3 regions of the Salicola sp. AFF1 genome follow, and region 1 is predicted to be linked to each of the others. Evidence: predicted binding sites of a transcription regulator. Region 1 holds the regulator's gene; each other region holds the start of a gene.
The links. Region 1 encodes sigma-54, which starts transcription at its own class of promoters, with help from an activator protein. Its sites were predicted from a motif close to TGGCACNNNNNTTGCTNT; they were not measured.
Positions count from the first base shown of each region.

Region 2: the regulator sigma-54 is predicted to act here: its motif matches at 3,929-3,946, upstream of flgB (flagellar basal body rod protein FlgB).
Region 3: the regulator sigma-54 is predicted to act here: its motif matches at 3,022-3,039, upstream of AC1RQI_RS12010 (ANTAR domain-containing response regulator).

Region 1 covers NZ_JBXAYL010000004.1:119,542-126,672, reverse strand. The annotation lists gene AC1RQI_RS04135 (KpsF/GutQ family sugar-phosphate isomerase) at 1-622, shown strand, start outside; gene AC1RQI_RS04130 (KdsC family phosphatase) at 635-1,171, shown strand; gene lptC (LPS export ABC transporter periplasmic protein LptC) at 1,189-1,773, shown strand; gene lptA (lipopolysaccharide transport periplasmic protein LptA) at 1,797-2,342, shown strand; gene lptB (LPS export ABC transporter ATP-binding protein) at 2,351-3,076, shown strand; gene AC1RQI_RS04110 (RNA polymerase factor sigma-54) at 3,226-4,776, shown strand; gene hpf (ribosome hibernation-promoting factor, HPF/YfiA family) at 4,843-5,151, shown strand; gene ptsN (PTS IIA-like nitrogen regulatory protein PtsN) at 5,167-5,646, shown strand; gene rapZ (RNase adapter RapZ) at 5,681-6,553, shown strand; gene AC1RQI_RS04090 (HPr family phosphocarrier protein) at 6,569-6,838, shown strand; gene yjgA (ribosome biogenesis factor YjgA) at 6,835-7,131, shown strand, end outside.
Region 2 covers NZ_JBXAYL010000025.1:20,810-27,940, forward strand. The annotation lists gene AC1RQI_RS14035 (flagellar basal body rod protein FlgF) at 1-337, opposite strand, end outside; gene AC1RQI_RS14040 (flagellar hook protein FlgE) at 377-2,287, opposite strand; gene AC1RQI_RS14045 (flagellar hook assembly protein FlgD) at 2,313-2,999, opposite strand; gene flgC (flagellar basal body rod protein FlgC) at 3,021-3,479, opposite strand; gene flgB (flagellar basal body rod protein FlgB) at 3,483-3,887, opposite strand; gene AC1RQI_RS14060 (adenylate/guanylate cyclase domain-containing protein) at 4,111-5,517, shown strand; gene queF (NADPH-dependent 7-cyano-7-deazaguanine reductase QueF) at 5,521-6,339, opposite strand; gene AC1RQI_RS14070 (ABC transporter permease) at 6,349-7,122, opposite strand; gene AC1RQI_RS14075 (ABC transporter ATP-binding protein) at 7,119-7,131, opposite strand, start outside.
Region 3 covers NZ_JBXAYL010000017.1:42,575-49,705, forward strand. The annotation lists gene AC1RQI_RS12000 (MFS transporter) at 1-181, shown strand, start outside; gene AC1RQI_RS12005 (nitrate reductase) at 132-2,891, opposite strand; gene AC1RQI_RS12010 (ANTAR domain-containing response regulator) at 3,071-3,697, shown strand; gene AC1RQI_RS12015 (CmpA/NrtA family ABC transporter substrate-binding protein) at 3,690-4,853, shown strand; gene AC1RQI_RS12020 (CmpA/NrtA family ABC transporter substrate-binding protein) at 5,147-6,526, shown strand; gene AC1RQI_RS12025 (ABC transporter permease) at 6,545-7,131, shown strand, end outside.

The sequences.
Region 1 (7,131 bases):
AGCCTCGCTGATCAGCATGACCGGCAAGGCGGACTCCCAGCTGGCGCGCCAGGCCCATGCCAATCTCGATATTGCCGTCGCCCAGGAAGCCTGCCCCATGAACCTTGCGCCCACTTCCTCCACCACGGTAACGCTGGTGATGGGTGACGCCCTGGCCGTGGCATTGCTTGAGGCGCGTGGGTTCGGTGCCGAGGACTTCGCTTTCTACCACCCCGGCGGCACCCTCGGTCGGCGTCTGCTGCTGAAGGTCTCGGACCTCATGCATACGGATGATGCCCTGCCGCGGGTGACACAGCAGACCCCGCTGGGCGAGGCATTGCTGGAGGTCTCCCGCAAAGGACTGGGGATGACCGCAGTGATCGATGACAGCCACCGGGTTATCGGCATCTTCACTGATGGCGACCTGCGCCGGACCCTGGACCAGGGGGTGGATATTCATGCCACCCCGATCGGCGATGTCATGACCAGCCACTGTCGCACCGTGGGGCAGAACATTCTCGCCGCAGAAGCGCTCAAGGTTATGGAGGACAGCAAGATCAACGGCCTGCTCGTAACCGACGACGACCACCGGCTGACCGGCGCACTCAACATGCATGACCTGCTTCGCGCGGGTGTGGTCTAGGAGGCCCATGTAATGACACCCTCCCCGAATGTGAGTGAACGCGGTGCCAGGATCCAGCTTCTGGCCATGGATGTGGATGGCGTACTGACCGACGGCAGCCTCTACTTCGCTGCCAGCGGGGACGAGCTCAAGGCCTTCAGCATCCTCGATGGGCAGGGGTTACGCCTGATCCAGAAACAGGGGCTGCTCACCGCGTTTATCACCGGCCGCACCTCCGCGCTCACGGAAAACAGGGCCCGCAATCTGGATATCGACCACCTGATCCAGAACCGTACCGATAAGCTTACGGCCCTGCGGGAACTGGCGGAACGCACCTCGGTGCCGCTTGAGGCCATGGCCTATGTGGGCGACGACCTGCCGGACCTCGCTGCCATCGAAACCGTGGGCGTAGGCATCAGTGTGCCCAACGGCTGCGCTGCCGTGCGAACGGCAGCGCAATGGTGCACCACCACCCCTGGTGGGCAGGGCGCCATCCGAGAAGTTTGCGAATGGCTTCTGGCATGCCGTGGTGTGCTCGATCAGCTGATTGACGGGTACCGCGCGCCATGAAAGAGCCTAACTGGATCATGCCCACCTGGCTCCGAGACCGCTCCATTGCCCTGTGGGGCATGGTTGGTCTCGTTCTTCTTGGCCTGGCCGTTGTGGTCATCCAGGAAGAGGACCCGATACGCGACACCACGGCCAGCGACCTGCGCGGCCCCAAGAAACCGGACGGTTTCGTGACTCATGCCACCTTTCGGTCCTTTGATGGCGAGGGCAGGCTCAACACCCGTATCCGTACCCGCCGTGCGGAGCAGTTCCAAACGGAGGACCGGGTCACCATGGAAAAACCCCATGCCATGCTGCTGGGCCGCAAGGGCGGCGCGCCCTGGTTCGTGAGCGCCCATACCGGTCTGTATCACCCCGATGCGACGGAACTGACTCTGGAACAGGATGTCCGGGCCCGCCACCGCAGCGCCGAACGCGGCGATGTGCTTATCCTCAGCGAACGCATGACGCTGGATAACAACCGACGGATTGTGCAGACTGACGCTCCGGTGACCCTGATCGACCGCAGCAGCGTGACCCAGGCCGTCGGCATGACCGGCTGGATCAACGACCGCGCCTTCAGGCTTGAAAATGACGTCAGCACCCGCTTATTCAACCGCTGACCTACAGGGGAGATAGCCCGCTCATGACCAACCCGGCACGCGCCCGACAAGCCTGGCGGCTCCTGGCAGGCCTGCTAACGGCCGGCCTTATACTCCCTGCGCACGCCTTCAATCTGGACTCGGACAACCCCATCAAGGTGGCATCCGACAATGCCCGGCTGGATGACCAGCAGGGAACCGCCACCTATTCGGGTAATGTACGCGTAAGCCAGGGCGAAGCGCTTTTGACCGCGGACAAGGTCATACTCTACCGGGGTAACAGCCAGAACCTCAGCCGCATGGAAGCCACCGGCAACCCCGCCACCTATAAGCAGCCGCAAACGGAACAGGCCCCAGCGGTCTATGCCGAAGGCAAGACGATCATCTATGAAGCCAAGGAAGAACGCATCATCTTCGAGCGAGAAGCCCTGATCCGCCAGCAGGGTGACCGGTTCCGGGGCAACCGGATCGTGTACGACGTGGGCGAACGCATCGTAACCGCCTCCAGCTCGGAAGACGACGACCAGGACCGGGTGGAGATGACCATCCAGCCGGACCGCGATTCCCCTGACAACAACGGCAGTAACTGAGCACCCCCATGGCGACACTGGAAGCCCTGAACCTGGCCAAGAGCTACCGCCGCCACCCAGTGGTGATGGACGTCTCCCTTGCCATCCAGAGTGGCCAGATTGCGGGGCTTCTGGGGCCCAACGGGGCCGGCAAGACCACCTGCTTCTACATGATTGTGGGCCTGGTCCCCCACGACCGGGGCCGCATCCGGATCGACAACCGCGACATCACCCACCTGCCCATGCACGGCCGGGCCCGGGCAGGCATCGGCTATCTGCCCCAGGAGGCTTCGGTCTTCCGGCGCCTGACGGTGGCGGAGAACCTCATGGCCATCCTGCAAACACGCAGCGACCTTACGAAGGCACAACGGCAAGAGCGCATGGAAGCGCTGTTACGTGAATTCCACATCAGCCACATCCGCAACAGCCTTGGGATGAGCCTATCCGGCGGGGAGCGCCGACGCGCCGAAATCGCCCGCGCCCTGGCCGTGGAACCGGCTTTCATCCTGCTGGATGAGCCCTTTGCTGGCGTGGATCCGATCTCGGTCAGCGACATCAAGCAGATCGTGCGCCAGGTACGTGACCGCGGCATTGGGGTGCTGATCACCGACCACAATGTGCGCGAAACGCTCGACATCTGTGAGACCGCCTACATCGTCAGCGAAGGCCACATCATCGCCTCCGGCACCGCCGAGGACATCCTTGCCAACCAGCAGGTCAAGGAAGTCTACCTGGGCGACGAGTTCCGTCTGTAACACGTGCACTCTGGAACCGTTGTCGCCCTGCCCAGTTCGCCTGTACACTCGATCCAGAAGGGGTAAGCAAAATCCCTGCCGGTCCTCTGGAGGACCCATTAAGGTTTCTAAATGCTGGACAATCGGGAACGGGAAAGCAGTCGATGGTCATGAAAGCGTCCCTGCAGTTGAAGATGGGCCAACAGCTCACCATGACGCCCCAGCTGCAGCAGGCAATACGGTTACTCCAGCTCTCCACTCTCGACCTGCAGCAGGAAATCCAGCAACAGCTGGAATCCAACCCCATGCTTGAAACCGCCGAGGAAGCCGAGGCGGAGACGGATACCGACACCGATACTGAGGCCGATCAGGCAGCGGACAGCGGCGACGGCGACCATGAAAGCGCTGAAACCACCGGCGAAGGGGGAGAGGAGCCGAGTACCAGCAATACCGACGCCAGCAGCTCGGAGAACGAGAACTGGCAGGACAACAGCGAGATCCCCGACAACCTGCCCGTGGATACCGCCTGGGATGACGTCTACCAGAGCGCTCCCGCCACTCCCGCTGCCTCACGCCCCGAAGACGATGGCAGCGAAATGGATTTCGAGAGCCGCAACAGCCGCGGCGAAACCCTTCAGGATCACCTGCTCTGGCAACTCAACCTCACTCCCATGTCCGAGCGCGACCGGGTCATCGCCCATGCTCTGGTTGATGCCACCGACAACGCCGGCTATCTGACCCAGGGCCTGGAAGAAATCCACCAGGGGCTCAGTGCGGCGGACGACGAAGACCCGCTGGAAATGGACGAAGTCGAGGCGGTCCTGCACCGCATCCAGCACTTTGATCCGCCCGGCGTTGCCGCGCGGGACCTGCGGGAATGCCTGCTGATCCAGCTCAACCAGCTGCCCCCGGACACCCCCTGGCTCAAGCAGGCACGGCTGGTCGTCAGCCATTACATTCAGCTGCTCGGCAACCGGGACTACCGCCAGCTCATGCGCCGCAGCCGTCTCAGCGAAGCGCAACTCAAGGAGGTTCTGGGCCTGATCCAGAGCCTTAACCCGCGCCCCGGTGATGCCATCGGTGAGGACGAAACGGAGTACGTGGTCCCGGACGTCATCGTCTCCCGCCAGGAAGGACGCTGGAAAATTGAACTCAATCCGGAAATCGCCCCCCGGCTCCAGGTGAACAACCTGTATGCGTCGCTCATCCGCCAGTCCGATGCCAGCGCCGACAACACCTACCTGAAGGATCAGCTCCAGGAAGCGAAGTGGTTCATCAAAAGTCTTCAGAGCCGTAACGAGACGCTGTTGAAAGTCGCCTCCCAGATCGTCGATCATCAACAGAAGTTCTTCGAGGAAGGCGAGGAAGCGATGAAGCCGCTGATCCTCTCCGAGATCGCCCAGGCTGTGGACATGCATGAGTCCACCATTTCCCGTGTCACCACCCAGAAGTACATGCATACCCCCAGGGGCATTTACGAGCTCAAGTATTTCTTCTCCAGTCACGTGAGCACGGACGAAGGCGGCGAATGCTCATCCACCGCCATCCGCGCCATGATCCGCAAGCTCATCAACGAGGAGGAAAGCCGGAAACCGCTGAGTGACAACCGCATAGCGACTATACTCAGTGACCAGGGCATCAATGTGGCGCGCCGAACGGTTGCCAAATACCGCGAGGCGATGCACATCCCGCCCTCAAACGAGCGCAAACGTCTCGTCTAGAGGGCCTGACGCCTGTATGATGGCCACCTTCCGGTGGCCGGGCCTAAGCGACAACAGGAGCGGACTATGCAACTCAACATTTCAGGTCACCACATCGAGCTGACAGAAGCCCTGAAGGACTATGTCCGGAGCAAGATGGAAAAACTTGAACGGCATACGGACCAGATCAGCAACACCCAGGTGACGCTGTCGGTGGTCAAGCAAAGGCAGACCGCCGAAGCCACGCTCCACGTTACCGGGGGCGACATCAACGCCAAGGCCCAGCACGACGATATGTACGCGGCGATCGATCAGCTTGTGGACAAGCTTGACCGGCAAATTCTCAAACACAAGGAAAAGCAGGTGGAACGCCAGCACGGTGCGGCCACCCGCTGATCCCAAGCGGTATCCATGGTCCATTCATCACTGTCCATCGAATCCATTCTTGCCCCGGAGCTGGCCCTCTGTGGCGTTCCGGGGACCAGCAAGAAGCGCATCCTCGAGACCATTGCCGAGAGAGTAGCCCAGCACTACCCGGAGCTTGAGGAAAACCAGATCTTCAATAATCTGGTTGCACGGGAGCGTCTTGGCAGCACCGGCATCGGGCAAGGCATCGCCATCCCGCACTGCCGGCTGGAAGACTGTAAGCGCGTAGTAGGCGCGCTACTGACGCTGGACGCCCCCATCAACTTTGATGCCATCGACAGTGAACCGGTGGACCTGCTGTTCGTGCTCCTGGTGCCGCAGAATGCCACCAGTGAGCACCTGGAACTGCTCAGCCAGCTGGCCGAGAAGTTCAATGACCGCAGCCTGTGCCGGCGCCTGCGCCAGTGCCAGGACTCGCAGGAACTGTACGACCTGATCGTCGCCAGCGAAAAAGCGTCCCAGTAACGTCGCCCTTACCCACACGGCGGGAGATCGGCCTGTGAAACTGACCATCGTAAGCGGCCGCTCGGGCTCCGGCAAAAGCACGGCCCTGCATGTACTGGAAGACCTTGGCTATTACTGCATCGACAACCTGCCCATCGGGCTGCTCCAGCCGCTGACACGCAAGGCCCTGGAATCCGATGAGCAGCAACGCGACGTCGCGGTCAGCATTGACGCGCGCAACCTCTCCGCGGACATCGCCGATTTTGAAAACCTCTACCGCCAGCTCCAGCATCCAGAGCTGAGGGTGGAAATCATCTACCTGGATGCGGCGGACAGCATCCTGCTGCAGCGCTTCCACCAGACACGGCGCAAGCATCCGCTGAGCACCTCCGCCCGCTCCCTTTCCGAGGCGATCCAGGATGAAAAGAGCCTGCTGGAACCGATTGCGCGACTGGCGGACCTGCATATCGATACCACTGAACGCTCCATGTACGAACTGCGAGACATGGTGCGTGAACGCATCGTCGGGCGTGACGAACAACAGATGGCGCTGTTGATCCAGTCCTTCGGCTATAAGCACGGCGTTCCCATTGATTCCGATTTCGTCTTCGATGTGCGCTGCCTGCCCAATCCCTTCTGGGATGACTCGCTCCGCAGCTACACCGGACTGGACGCCCCCATCCGCGAGTACCTCAAGGGCCAACCCGGAACGGACGCCCTGCTCGGTGATATCAAGGGATTTCTGGACCGCTGGCTGCCGGCATTCCACACGGTCAACCGCTCCTACATGACCGTCTCCATAGGCTGTACCGGCGGCCAGCACCGATCAGTCTATATGGCCGAAGAACTGGCGAATCACCTGCGGCGCGCGTTCAGCACCGTCCAGGTCCGACACACAGAGCTGCCTGACGCGCCACCGACGCCCTGAACAGCGGAAACGCACATGATCCGAGACACCGTCACCATCATCAACAAACTCGGGCTGCATGCCCGCGCCGCCGCCAAACTCGTGAGCTGTGCCGAACAGTTTGACAGCAGCATCCACCTGGTCCGCGATGACCGGGAGGTGGATGCCAAAAGCATCATGTCCGTTATGATGCTGGCAGCCAGCTGTGGCACAGACATCGAGCTGGTCATTGACGGCGACGATGAAGCGAGCGCCCGGGATGCCCTGGTGGAACTGATCAACAACCGGTTTGATGAAGACGAATGAGTGATACTGACACCACAGGGCAACAGCCGGAAGCACTGCCCACCAAAAGCCAGGCCAAACGGGAACTGCAGGAACTGCGGGAACTGGCCTCAGCGCTGGCTGCGCTGCCAGAGATGCGGATTCACCAATTGCCTGCCTCAACAGCCCTGATTGAAGAGCTTCTGGCGCTTCGAACCCTGCAGGATGGCGAGCCGAGACGCCGCAAGCTCCACTACCTGGGCCGGCGCATTCTGGAGGAAGACGAACAGGCCCTGCGCCAGGCCGTGGCCGGCCAGACGCACGGCACCCCCGAA
Region 2 (7,131 bases), on a different contig from region 1:
TGATGCCATTGGCTCCGATCTGGAGGTCACCGGCACGGGTGAAGGCCTCATCCCCGGCCTCCGGTTCAACCGCCAACCAACCATCGCCCTTGATGGCCACATCCAGTTCGCGACCGGTTTCCTTCATGGGCCCGTGCCCAAGATCCGCCCCGGGGTTCTCCGTCATGGCATACGCGCGGGAGGGACGGCCCTCCCCGAATACCGGCATACTGCGGGCATTGGCGAAGTCCTGCTTGAACCCGGTGGTATCCGCGTTCGCCAGGTTGTTGGCGTTGACCTGCTGGGCGTACATGTTCTGCTTGGCCCCGGTCATGGCAATATAAAGCGAACGGTCCATGGCCCCCTCCTGTGCTCATTCAGCCGTCAATCCGCGGTCTTACCGCAGGTTGATGATGGTCTGGGTGATCTGGTCCGAGGTTTCGATGGTCTTGGAGTTGGCCTGGAAGTTCCGCTGCGCGGTAATCAGGCCGACCAGCTGCTCGGACAGGTCAACGTTGGATTCCTCAATGGAACTGGACTGAATGCTCCCCAGCGGCCCCGTGTTGGGCCGGCTGACAACCGCATCCCCGGATTCAAAGGTCTCAACCCAGGCAGTATCGCCCACCGGTGCCAGTCCCTCATTATTCCGGAAATTGGCCAACGCTACCTGGCCGAGGGCTTCAGACTCCCCGTTACTGAAGCGGGCCTGGATCACCCCGTCGTCGGTTACGTCCAACCCGGTCAAACGCCCCGTGGCAAAGCCATCCTGTTGCAGATCGTTGATCGCGAACTCCGCGCCCACCTGAGTGGTGTTGGTGTAATCAATCACAAAGTTCGAGCTCTGAGGTGGCTCAGGGATGGGCGTCTCGCCCCCAGGGTTGGGTCCAGCGGCACCGTTGGGATCGCCGTTCTCATCCACGGGCTGCCAGTTCTCGATCAACACCTCATCCGAGGCGGCCTCATCCAGAGAACCACTATTATCAAACTGCAGGTCGTAACGGGCCAAGGTTGGATCACCGGTTACCGGGTCGGGGGGACCGACGTTCTGACCATCAATCTGGGCGTACATACTCCAGCTGTTCGCGCCGGACTCTTTCACGAAATACTGTGTAAGCTCATGCGCGTTACCCAGGCTGTCGTAGACCGTGGAGGACGTTGAATGGTTATAGGTTCTCGGATCACCCGGATTGAACTCGTTACGAACCACCTCCTCCCGGCTCTCATTGTTCGTAATGATGTTTCCGTTGTTGACATCGGTTATTTCGTACCCTTCATCAACATTGAAGTCGAGAACACCAACCGCCGTCTGAGTTGTGCCATCATTTGCCGTTTGCCCGCCAACATCGATGGTTGAACCATTACCACCGCTCACTCCAACATTGATGTTACTGCCCTGTTCTTCCACCAATGTCAGCTCGTCACCCGCGTCATTCAGCTGAACCGTAATGCCTTGCGGTGCATTGCTGTTGATCTTCTGGGCCAGGGTTTCAATCGTTTCGGAGCCCGAAATATCGTAGGTCGCTCCGTTAACCGTTATTTGATCGTCATCATTGGCAGTAAGTCCGGTTAGAGTCGCTTCCGTTCTCCCCGAAACACTAAGCCCTTCTTGCTGGCTGAGCTGGGCAGCGACATTGGATGCAGGACCAGCGTCCGTCTCCACCGTTTCCGTTTCGCCACCGGGAAGCTCTATTGTCCACGTTTCTTCTGGCAACCCTTCCTCGACGTTGGGAGCGGTAGGATTAGAGGTATCGATAACCTGTCCCGTCGCGTCGCCTTCGGACTGGAAGGAGTTAAACCGTTCCTCAAGCACCCCTTCCCGGGCGTCCAAATTCAGATTCGCTTCAACCCCGGTCGTACGCTTAGGCTCAAGGTTCTCCGTATTAACTTTAAGGTCATCACGGACATCGCCCACTGTCCCCTCATCCGTTGGCTGGAACCCCTGAACCCGGGCGCCCTGGTTATTGGTGATGAATCCGTTCTGATCAACACCGAATTCACCAGCGCGGGTGAACTGACGATCTCCTCCGTCCTTGACCACGAAGAAGCCCTCGCCGTTAATGGCCATGTCCAGTCCGTTACTGGTCGCGGTCACGTTACCCTGCTGGAAGAGCTGGCGGGTATTCTGGACGCGGACCCCCTCCCCCGTATCGGTACTGCCGAGATTCAGCAGTCCGGCGGAGTAGAGATCCCCAAATTCCGTGCGCGAACGCTTGAACCCCGTGGTGCTGGCGTTGGCGATGTTGTTGCCTTTCACGTCCAGGTCCGTCTGGGCCGCATTGAGTCCGCTGAGTGCAATGTTGAACGCCATGTAAAACCTCGCCCACTACCGTTTATCAGTTGATCTGTTTGACCTGATCGAGAGAGACCGAGCCGCGCCCGGCCAGGTTCAGCGTCACACCCCCGTTCTCAAGGGAAACGCTGTCGACGTTCGCATTGAGTTGGGTGGCCAGCTCCTGCGTTTCCCCCTCGTATTGGGCTTCCGCCTTGACCCGGTACTCACCTGGCTCCATCAGCTCACCCTCGCTGTTCTCACCATCCCAGCTGAAATCCACCGTGCCACTGCCCTGCTGGCCCTTATCCATCTGGCGGACCAGTTCACCGGACTGGTTATAGACGGAAATGCGCAGATTCGATGTTGCTGAAGGCAACTCAACCGCGCCCTTCACCTCTCCCTCAGGACCAAGGTTGGCGGTATTGCCCTCAACCAGAACCGACTGCCCGACCATGGCGGAAGCCTGCAACGCCTGGGTGGAACGGAACTGCCCCATGGCGTCCTCCACGGAGGTGTTGAGGCTCTGCATCTCCTCCAGCGAGGAGAACTGGGCCAGCTGGGCCACGAAATCTTCGTTCTTCTGCGGATCCAGCGGGTTCTGGTTCTGCATCTGGGCCATCATGAGATCCATGAACTCATTGCGGCCCATGTCAGAGGCTTTGTTGCCGCCCTCGCTCTTCTCATTCTGGTTCCGATACCCCTTGAGGATCTCGGACGCCGAGCTGCCTGAACTGTTAACGCCGTCCATCGTCGTTACCCCCGTTCCCGCTTACTGGCCCTGACCCAGCGTCATGACACGCTGCATCATGCTCTTGGCCGTGTTCATGACCTCAACATTGGTCTGGAAAGAGCGCGAGGCCGACTTCATATCCGCCATCTCTTCCACCACGTTGACATTCGGGTAGTACACGTAACCGTTGTCATCCGCTTTGGGATGATCCGGCTGGTAACGCTGCTCCAGCTCCACATCGCTCTCCACGATGCCATCCACCCGCACCCCGGCCGACGCTCTCTGGTCACTCGAGAATCCCGCATCACTCACACCCGCATCCGGCCCCATGGCATCAGCCTGGATCGCCGAGAACACGGGTTTGCGAGCACGATACACCTCCTCGGTGCTCGAACTGGCGGTTTCCGCGTTCGCCAGGTTGCTGGAGGTGGTATTCAACCGGATCGACTGGGCCGACATAGCCGAACCCGCAATATCAAAAACCTGATTAAGTGACATGATTTATTGCCCCGAGATTGCGTTCTTGAGCCCTTTAACACTGCCGTTCAGGAACTGGAAGCTGGCCTGGAATTCCATGGAGTTGCGCATATACTCGGAAATCTCCGTCTGGGTCTCCACGGTGTTGCCATCAATGGACGGCTGGCTGGGATTGCGGTACATCAGTTCCGGGTTGCCGCCACCAGTGCCCGCACCCCCCATATGCCCAGGATCCGAGACCGTCATGGCCATCCCTTCCTGCTGGCCCTGCGCGTCCTGCAAGGCGGCCTGGAAGTCGAAATCGCGGGCCTTATAGCCGGGCGTGTCGGCATTGGCGAGATTGTTGGCCAGCACCTCGGAGCGCTGGGAGCGCAGGCGAAGCGCGTCATCGTGAACGCCAAATGCGTTGTCAAAGCTGATCGTGGTCATGACTGGCCCCTTTTTGCCGGGTAATCGGGCTTTTCCGGTAAGAAGCAATCGCAGTGCCAAACTGCTACACTCCTTTGTATTCAGGCACTAACGCCGTTACGGCAACAGCTCAGACGCCTGAGCGGCAAACCTGTGCCAGTGCCGCCAGCCCGGGCTCAGGGGTCAATTGTGAGTCCCCGGGTTTGCTGGTACCGTTTGCTAACATGGACGCAGTCGCTGAACGATGATGAACGTACCCCTGATGCCATCGGGTCTTACGACCATGGACCCCAAGCACAAGCCCAGCGCCATACCGCCAATGCCGGATTATCATGCGCGGGTCCTCGCCTATATGGCGGGCGCGTTGATTCTTGCAACAGGGGTATCCCTCGACCATTTTGATGCCTACCTGCTCTGGCTCGTCCCTCTGTCGCTGCTGTGGCCGCACCTGCTGTATTTCATCTCCCGTTGGGTTTTCCCCAGGCGCACGCCACTGGTCCGGGAACGCATCCTTCTCCTCGACAGTTTCCTGATCGGCTCATTGGTGGCTTTAATCCACTTCACGATCATTCCTTCTCTCATGCTGCTGTTAATGATCAGCTTCAGCGGCATTATCGTTGGGGGGCTCAGGGCCTGGAGCCTGAACACGATTGCGCTGGCCGTGGGTTTGGCGGCCGCGCTGCCACTGGCCGGAACCCATTTCGAGCCCTACGCACCGCCAACGCTGAACGTGGTCAGCTGTGTTGTAACCGCGTTCTACGTCTGCGTTATGGCGTTCTACACCTACCTACAGGCCCGCGCCCTGGTGGCGGCCAAGTCCCAGATCCAGTACCAGCGCGAACAATCCATCACACTCTCGCACAAGCTGGCCAAATACCTTTCTCCCCAGGTCTGGCAATCCATCTTCACCGGCGAACGGGATGTACAGCTGGAAACACAGCGCAAGAAGCTGGCGGTGTTCTTTTCGGATATCCGGGGCTTCACGGAACTGTCCGAGGAGATGGAGCCCGAGGGCCTGACGGACCTGCTCAACACCTACTTCACGGAGATGTCCCAGATCGCGCTGCGCTACGGCGGCACCATCGACAAGTTCGTGGGCGACAGCATCATGATCTTTTTTGGCGACCCCACCAGCCAGGGCCCGCGCAAAGACACCCTCGCCTGCGTTTCCATGGCCATTGAGATGCGCAAGCACATGACGGTGCTGCGCCAGAAGTGGAAGAGCCAGGGCATCCGTACCCCCCTGGAAATCCGCATGGGCATCAGTACCGGCTTTTGCACTGTGGGCAACTTCGGGGCGGATAACCGGATGGACTACACCATTATCGGCAAGGAAGTGAACCTGGCCAGCCGCCTGGAGGAGCTGGCGGACCCGGGCGAGATCCTGGTCTCCTACGAAACCTTCTCTCTGATCAAGGACCAGATCCTGTGTCGGGACAAGGGCGAAATCACCGTGAAGGGCTTCACGCGCCCAGTGCCCATCTACCAGGTCATCGACCTGCGCCAGGACCTGGGCGACCAGCAGAGCTTTCTGGAACACGAAGGGGACGGGTTCGCAATGTACCTGGATTCCGAGAAGGTCAACGAGCGCGAGCGCGACCACATCATCCAGGCGCTGGACCGGGCGGCCCGGCGCCTGCGCGACGAATAACCCCTACTGGCGCAACAGCCTGGGCGCCGGGGCATCGCCCTGATGAGTGGAACGCCAGGGATTGATATCGAGCCCACCCCGGCGCGTATAAAAGGCCCCCACACTCAGCCGTTGCGGCGTCAGGATCTTTTTCAGATCCGTAAAGATCCGCTCCACACAAGCCTCATGGAAGTCCTGCGCATGCCGGTAGCTGATGATGTAGCCCAACAGCGCCTCCGGCTGGATGCGCGCACCTGTGTAATGGACCACGAGCGTGGCCCAATCCGGTTGCCCCGTTACCGGGCAGAGGCTGCGCAAAAGGTGACTGCACAGCGTCTCGGTCACCACATCGCCATCCCTCGAGCGCAACGACGCCAGGGGCTCATGCTCGGGCATGATCACGCCTTCCACATCGTCAATGAGATGTGCCCCTTCCGGACGCGCCATGAGCCCAGCCTCCGCGTCCACGTCCCCCAGCGCCACGGAAACGCCGGCTCCCGCCACTTCGGACAGATCCCGCTCAAGGGTCGCGCGCACGGACTCTGACTCCGAGAAAGTCATGGCGTTCAGCGAATTCAGGTACAGCTTGAGCGACTTGGACTCGATCAGGTTCGGCGAGTGCGCCGGGACCCGGAATTCAGCCGTGGCGACCCGTGGTACACCATCCCGCCGCAACCAGCTCAGCTCCCAGGCCTGCCAGCGATCCTCACCCAACCAGGGCCAGTCATCACTCAGACCCAGGACCTGCCGGGTTTCCGACCGTGGAACCGGATACAACAGCCCCGGGTCATACCGCTGCGGATAGCCGCTGGACTGGCCCAGGGGCGCGTCATCCAATTCCATACCACCTCCTCAACTGCGGATGCCTTTGCCCTGGTTGAGCAGGCGCAGGCTTACCGTGAACAGTACCACCGAGAACACCATTAGCATCGCAATGGCCCAGACTGGCCCAACATCCGACGCCCCCAGCACCCCATAACGGAAGGCGTTCACCATATAGAGGATGGGGTTGGCCATGGACAGGGTCTGCCAGAGCGGATCCAGCAGGTTTATGGAATAGAAGACGCCGCCAAGGTAAGTCAGCGGCGTCAACACGAAGGTGGGCACAATCGAGATATCATCAAATTTGGTCGCGAACATGGCATTGATGAACCCGCCCAACGAAAACACCAACGATGTGAGCAGTGCCGTGGATACCACCAGTACCGGGCTGTAAAAGTCCAGTGATGTGAACGCCAATGACACCAGCATCACCACAAAGCCCACGATCAACCCGCGGGCCATGCCCCCGGCGAGATAGCCGGTCAGTATCACCCAGTTGGGCGTCGGCGAAACCAGCAGCTCCTCAATACTGCGCTGGAACTTCATGCTGAAGAACGACGAGACCACATTGGCATAAGAGCTGGTAATCACCGCCATCATGATCAGCCCCGGCACGATGAACTCCATGTAATCGTAGCCTTCCATGGGCCCGATCCGGTTACCGATGAGGTTGCCAAAGATCACGAAATACAGCGTCATGGTTACGGCCGGCGGCAGCAGAGTCTGCGGCCAGATGCGGGTAAAACGCCGGACCTCGCGCACCACAATGGTCAGGAATGCAATCCAGATCTGGTAAGGGCTCATGCGCTTGCC
Region 3 (7,131 bases), on a different contig from region 1:
ACGCATGATCAGCGTCCACACCATCGGCTTCGGCAGCGGTACCCTTGTGGGCGGCCTCATGCTCGAACTGGCTCCCAACCATGCCATGGCCGCCTTCTACCTGCTGGGGCCGCTGGCCGCCGTACTGGTGGTTATCCACCATCTGAGGGTTCAGGCTGGCATTGTGCCACCAACTGCCTGAGCTCCGGGACACAGGAGCCGCAGTTGGTGCCACAGCCCAGGGTCTTGCCGAGGCTGGTCACTGAATCGCAGCCTTCCGCCACGGCCTCCTCAATCCGGCGTTCGCCCACCTGGAAGCAGGAACAGACAATGGGCCCGGGGTCGGGTTGGTCGCTGTCGCGGGCGGCCAGCACACGGCGCCGGGTGCTGTCATCCAGCCGGGGGGCCTGGAAGAGGCTGTCCAGCCAATCGAGACCCGGGAAGTCATTGGTCGGCTCCACCAGCAGGACCGCCTGCAGCTGGTCACCTTCGTACCAGGCGGCGCGGTAGCGGCCCGCCCCCGGATCCCGCATTTCCGAGTCCGGATGGCGGCCCAGCCACTGCCGCGCTGTGCCCGGCCAATCCGCAACCGTGGTGTTGCCGGCCAGGTGCCAGCATGTGACCTGGGACAACGGCACCCGCGCCCAGTAAAGGTTGCGCGGCCACTGTTCCGGTCCGCCTCCCATCAGCCGTGCGTGCCACTGGGCGTGGAAGGGCTGCAGCGTGGCGGTGCTGTGCTTGGTCTCCGGCTGGCCGGATAACGGGTCCGTCACGCGCGGAAACAGCGCCGAGGCCAGTCCGTGGGCGGTGAAACAATGGTTCCAGTGGATGGGAATGAAGACCTCCCCGCGCCGCATGCCCTCACTGGCCCGTGCCCGGCCCAGATACCGGCCCTGGCCGTTGCTGAGCCAGGCCAGGTCGCCGTTGTTGATACGGTGCGCTGTCAGGTCCTCCGGGTTTGCCTCGATGAAGGGCTCGCACAGGTGCTGGAGCAGGCGCGGGGCTCGGCCGGTGCGGGTCATCGTATGCCACTGGTCGCGAATGCGCCCGCTGGTCACCCGCAGGGGGCGGGAAACCGTGGTGCCGCTGGCCGGCTGGGTGGGCATGAAGCGGGCGCGTCCGTCCGGGGTGGCAAAGCCGCCCTCTTCGAACAGCCGGGCACGCCCTCTGGGGTGCGTGGGTGTGACCGGCCAGCGGACGGGGGCCATGGCGTCATAGTCCGCATCCGTCATGTCTGCCAGCGCCGCCAGGTTGAACTGCTGTCCCGGGTGTCCGGACAGGGTTGAGGCACGGGCATGTTCCCGGAATATGGCGGCGGGGCCGGCGTAGTCGAACGCATCCCGGAATCCCAGGGCCTGGGCTACGGCGCTGATGATCCACCAGTCCGGGCGGGCCTCGCCCACGGCGGGAACCAGGCCACGCTGGCGCGAGATACAGCGTTCCGAGTTGGTCACAGTACCGTCCTTCTCGGCCCACCCCATGGCCGGCAGGGCCACATCCGCCAGGGCCAGGGTGTCGGTGTCCGCCACGCAGTCCGAGACGATCACCAGCGGGCACTGCGCCAGGGCGTTGCGTGCCCGTTCGGGGTCCGGGAGCGAGACCAGGGGATTGGTGGCCATGATCCACACGCACTGGATCTCACCGCGCTCAATAGCCTCAAACAGGTCAATGGCTTTGTGGCCCGGTCCCGTGGGCAGGGCCGGCGCTTGCCAGAACCGGGTCAGGGCCTCCCGGGCGCTGGGTGTGTCGTAATCCATGTGGGCGGCCAGCTGGTTGGCAAGACCGCCAACCTCGCGGCCGCCCATGGCATTGGGCTGGCCGGTAATGGAGAAGGGCGTCGCGCCCGGGCGGCCAATGCGGCCGGTAGCCAGGTGGCAGTTGATGATGGCGTTGGCCTTGTCGGTCCCGGATCGGGACTGGTTCAGGCCCTGGGACCAGAAGCTGGTGGTGCGCGGGGTGGCCGCGAACCATTCAAAGAAGGTGCGTACATCCTCCAGGGCCAGGTCACAGCGTGCCGCAACCGTTTCCGGGTCCGGCGCACTGTCGCGGGCGGCCTGCAGGGACGCCTGGGGGTCGTTGCAGTGCGCGTTGATCCAGTTCTCATCCAGCGTGCCGGTATCGGCCAGCCAGCAGAGAAGTCCATTCCAGAGGATGGCATCGGTGCCCGGCCGCAGGGCAAGGTGAAGGTCAGCCTGGTCACAGGAAGCGGTCCGGCGCGGGTCGATGACGACCATGCGCCGGTCAGGCCTATCGGCGCCCGCATTCTGCATGCGCTGGTAGAGGATGGGATGGTTCCAGGCGGGATTCGCTCCGGCCAGCACCAGGAGGTCAGCCAGCTCCAGGTCCTCGTAGCAGCCTGGCACCGCATCCTCCCCGAAAGCGCGCTTGTGGGCGGCGACGGCGGAGGACATGCACAGCCGGGAGTTGGTATCCACATGGGGCGTACCAATGAAGCCTTTGGCGAACTTGTTGGCCACATAGTAGTCCTCGGTCAGGAGTTGGCCAGAGAGGTAAAAAGCAATGGATTCCCCTCCCTGATCCCGCCGCAGGCGGCCCATTTCACCGGCCAGGTAGGCGATCGCTTCCTGCCAGTCCGTGTCCTTTCCCTGGATTCGGGGCCGCGTCAGGCGGTCCTGGGCGCCGAGGGTTTCATGCAGCGCCGAGCCCTTAACGCAAAGCCGCCCGGCATTGGCAGGGTGATCGGGGTCGCCCCGCACGGGGGCGAGGCCGTCGCCCTCGGCGTTGGCCTCAACACCGCAGCCGACGCCGCAGTAGGGGCAGGTGGTCTTGCAGCCCATGATGGAGTCTCCCTGAATAAAAAAGGCCCGGCCGCCGATCCCCGGAACAGGGGTAGCGACCGGGCCACGGTGCCCGTTGTCTGTGATGACGCAGATTTGCGTTTCATCAAGCATTTCCCGTGCCTGCTCTGAATGGCCTGTAACCGGGGCTGTTGGGCCTGCTGGTGTCCCGTTACGGGGCAGGCTGCACTGTGTTGGGGCAGTGATGGGCTCTGGAAGCGGTTTTGAGGGCTTCACTGAGGGTTGGCGTGGCTTTTGCTGTGGGACGGCCGAATCGAGATTGAGGGTGAAGCATGTCGGCGGATCAGAACGGTGTGCGAGTCATGCTGGTGGATAATGAACCGGAGCGGGCAGCGATGGTGTGCGATGCGCTGACCTCCGAGGGCTACCAGGTGGTGGGCCAGCGCAACAGCGCGCGCGGGCTGGTGGCGGCCGTGGTCCAGGAGGAGCCGGATGTGGTGATCATCGATATGGATTCCCCGGATCGGGATACCATCGAATCCATGTCAGCGCTCAATGAGCATGCGCCCCGGCCGGTGGTGTTCTTTGCCAGCGACGACAGCGACAGCCAGACCATCCAGCAGGCCGTGAGCGCGGGCGTCAGCGCCTACATTGTGGACGGCCTGGAACAGCACCGGGTCAAGCCGATCGTGGAGGTGGCGGTTGCGCGCTTTGAGGCCTTCCAGTCCCTGCGCAACCAGCTTGAGGAAACGCGAACGGCGCTGGAGGACCGCAAGGACATTGAGCGGGCCAAGGGGTTGCTGATGAAGAAGCAGAAATGTTCCGAAGATGAGGCGTTCCACAGTATGCGCAAGTTGGCAATGGACCGGAACCAGAAACTCAGCGAGGTCGCGCGCCAGCTGATTGAGGCGCTTGAAGGCGGCGAGGGTGCCGGATCCCCGGAGGCGATGGATGAGTGACGGGATGAACATTATGGCAACGGACAACGGCATCCGCCTGGGGTTTATTCCGCTGCTGGATGCAGCGCCCCTGATCATGGCTCGGGAGGCGGGATTTTTTGAGCAGGAGGGCTTGAGCGTCAGTCTTCACCGCCAGCCCTCGTGGTCCAGCCTGCGGGATCGGGTTGGCGTGGGCATGCTGGATGGTGCGCAAATGCTGGGGCCCATGACCCTGGCCATCAACATGGGGCTTGGGGCGCCACCATGCCCGGTGATCAGTCCCATGGTGCTCAGCCGCAACGGTAATGCCATCACGGCCAGCCGCGCCCTGCATGAGCAGCTGGATGCCACGGGCTTCAACCTGTCCGAACCCGCCGGGGCAGCCCGCGCGCTGGGGCGGGTCGTGGCGTCCAGCCGCCAGCCGGTGCGGCTGGGGATTGTTTACGCCTGGTCCAGCCACTACCTCCAGCTTCTCGACTGGCTGGCCAGTGGCGGCCTTGAGCCCGGAGCAGGCCTGGAACTGGTGACCGTGCCGCCGCCGGACATGATGACGGCCCTGGCCGAAGGCAGTGTTGATCTGGCCTGTGTTGGGGAACCCTGGAACTCGCTGATGGAGTACCACGGTGTTGGCCGGATCCTGGCCACCGGCTGCCAGGTCTGGCAGAACGCCCCCGAGAAACGCCTGGGTCTGCGCCGGGACTGGGCGGAGGCCAACCCGGAGCAGACCCAGGCGCTGATGCGGGCGCTGGTCCGGTGTTGCCGCTGGCTGGATGACCCGGCCAATCGGGAAACGGTCTACCGTCATCTGGTGCAACCGGACTACCTGGGTCATGCCATTGAGCCCATGGGGGCTCCGGGTCAGTGGCTGTTCCATCCCCGGGTTCAGCAGCATTTTTTCCGCCAGAGCGCCAATTTCCCCTGGCTATCCCAGGCGCAGTGGCTGCTCTCGCGCATGCGGTTGAGCGGTCAGGGGACACAGGTGTCTGGCTCACCGGATCTGGACGCCATCTTCCGTCCCGACCTGTACCGCCGGGTGGCGCACAGCCTGGGTCTGGATGCGCCCGCCATGGACTACAAGGAGGAGGGCGAACACGGCCAGCCGTTTGTGGTTGAGGGCGGTCGAGGCCAGGTCGAGGTCGCTTCCGATGCCCTGATCGCCACCGGGGGCAGCGGCTGATCCGCGCCGGTGCACAGGGCCGTGGTGCTGCACCCGAATCGCTCGCCAGCAACGGGGCAGGCCTATTAGAATTTCAGGAAATCTTTTTTGAATCAGTAACATAATAACGTGGCACGCTTCCTGCTTCAGGAGGGTGGCCACGGAACGGATGACGGTTCGCCATGGCACGGACTGGCGTGGCGACCGAGTGCAGAGGGAACTGCACACCAGAGAATGATGTGTGATGGCAAAGGCGCCTGCTCCCGGATGGGAGTAGGCGCTTTTTTTTGGGTTGTTGAGAGGGAGACAGTCTCATGAACGGGAACAGGCAGATCAAGCGTGGTACGGGTGCACTGTTGTTGGCAGGCCTGATCAGTACCCTGCCGGTGGGCGCCGAAACGATCGGGCCCGCCGAGAAGCCGGACCTCAAGCTGGGGTTCATCAAGCTGACCGACATGGCCCCGCTGGCCATTGCCAAAGAGAAGAACTTTTTCTTTGACGAGGGTCTCTTCGTGGACCTGGAAGCCCAGTCGAACTGGCGCGTGCTCCAGGACCGGGTTGCCCGCGGGGAGCTGGATGGCGCCCATATGCTGGCCGGTCAGCCCATCGGGGCCAGCATCGGCGTTGGCGGTGGTTCGTCCGACATCGTGACCGCGTTCAGTATGGATCTGAACGGCAATGCGATCACGGTGTCGAATGACGTCTGGGAGGCCATGCGTCCCCATGTTCCCAATCGCGAGGATGGCAAGCCTGCGCATCCCATCAGCGCCGAGGCGCTGAAACCGGTGGTGGAGCAAGCCCGCTCAGAAGGCGAGTCGTTTGATATGGGCATGGTGTATCCGCTGTCCACGCACAACTACGAGATCCGTTACTGGTTGGCTGCTGGAGGGCTTCATCCCGGTCTCTATGACCCTGAGGAAGGGGATAACAGCGGGCGCAGCGGCGCGGATGTCCGCCTGTCGGTGACCCCGCCGCCACAGATGCCCTCCACCATGGAGGCGGGCACCATTCAGGGCTACTGCGTGGGCGAACCCTGGAACCAGCAGGCGGTGGCCATGGAGATCGGGGTGCCGGTGGTCACCAATCACGACATCTGGCCGTACAACCCGGAGAAAGTATTCGGGGTCACGCGTGAATGGGCCGAGGAGAACCCGAACACCCACCTGCGCGTGGTGCGGGCGCTGATCCGGGCCGCCCACTGGCTGGATGAGAACGGCAACGCCAACCGCGAGGAAGCGGTCGAGATTCTGTCGGACTCGCGTTACGTGGGAGCGGATGAAGACGTAATCGCCAACTCCATGACGGGGACCTTTGAGTACGAGCCCGGCGATGTGCGCAAGGAGCCGGACTTCAACGTCTTCTTCCGCCACAACGCCAATTACCCGTACTACAGCGATGCCATCTGGTTCATGACCCAGATGCGGCGCTGGGGCCAGATCCCCGAGCACAAGTCGAACGACTGGTACATGGAGAAAGCGCGCGAGGTCTATAAGCCCGGCGTCTACGAGAAGGCGGCGCGCTCGCTGGTGGCGGACGGCACCATGGAGCCCTCCGATTTCCCGGATTTCGACGAGATCGACGGCTTCAAGCCGGTGCAGGACAACTTCATCGATGGCCACGCCTACAACGGCCGCAAGCCCAACGCCTACATCAACAGTTTCGATATCGGCCTCAGTGGCGACGAAACGCCCTGATCAATCCAAGGAGGCGTTATGCAACAGACAGCACCGGTGGCGCGGATCACCGACTTTGTGAAACAGCAAATGGCCGGGTTCAGTCCCCAGGGCTTGGTGCGCTCCATCACCATGCCCGTGCTCGGTGTGCTCGTCTTCCTGCTGCTGTGGCAGCTGGCGGCACAGAACGTGACCACCTCCCTGGGCAGTCTGCCCGGGCCCGCCGACGTCTGGGAGCAGGCGGGCAATCTCTGGGCGGATCATGTCGAGGAACAGCAGCGGGCGGCCGAGTTCATTGAAATGCAGAAGGAGCGCAATGCGCAGATCCTGGAGCGTAACCCGGACGCGGAGGTCCGCATCCGGCCCTACAGTGGCAAGGAAACCTTCATCGACCAGACCCTGACGAGCCTGGGGACGGTGTTCACCGGTTTCATCCTGGCGTCGCTGCTGGCCATCCCGCTGGGCATCGTGGTGGGGCTGAACCGGTACCTGTACGAGGCGGTGAACCCGGTTATCCAGGTCTTCAAGCCGGTCTCGCCGCTGGCCTGGCTGCCCATTGTCACACTGGTGGTGTCCGCCACCTACACCGTTGAGGACCCCATGGTTTCGCGGGCCTTCGTGACCTC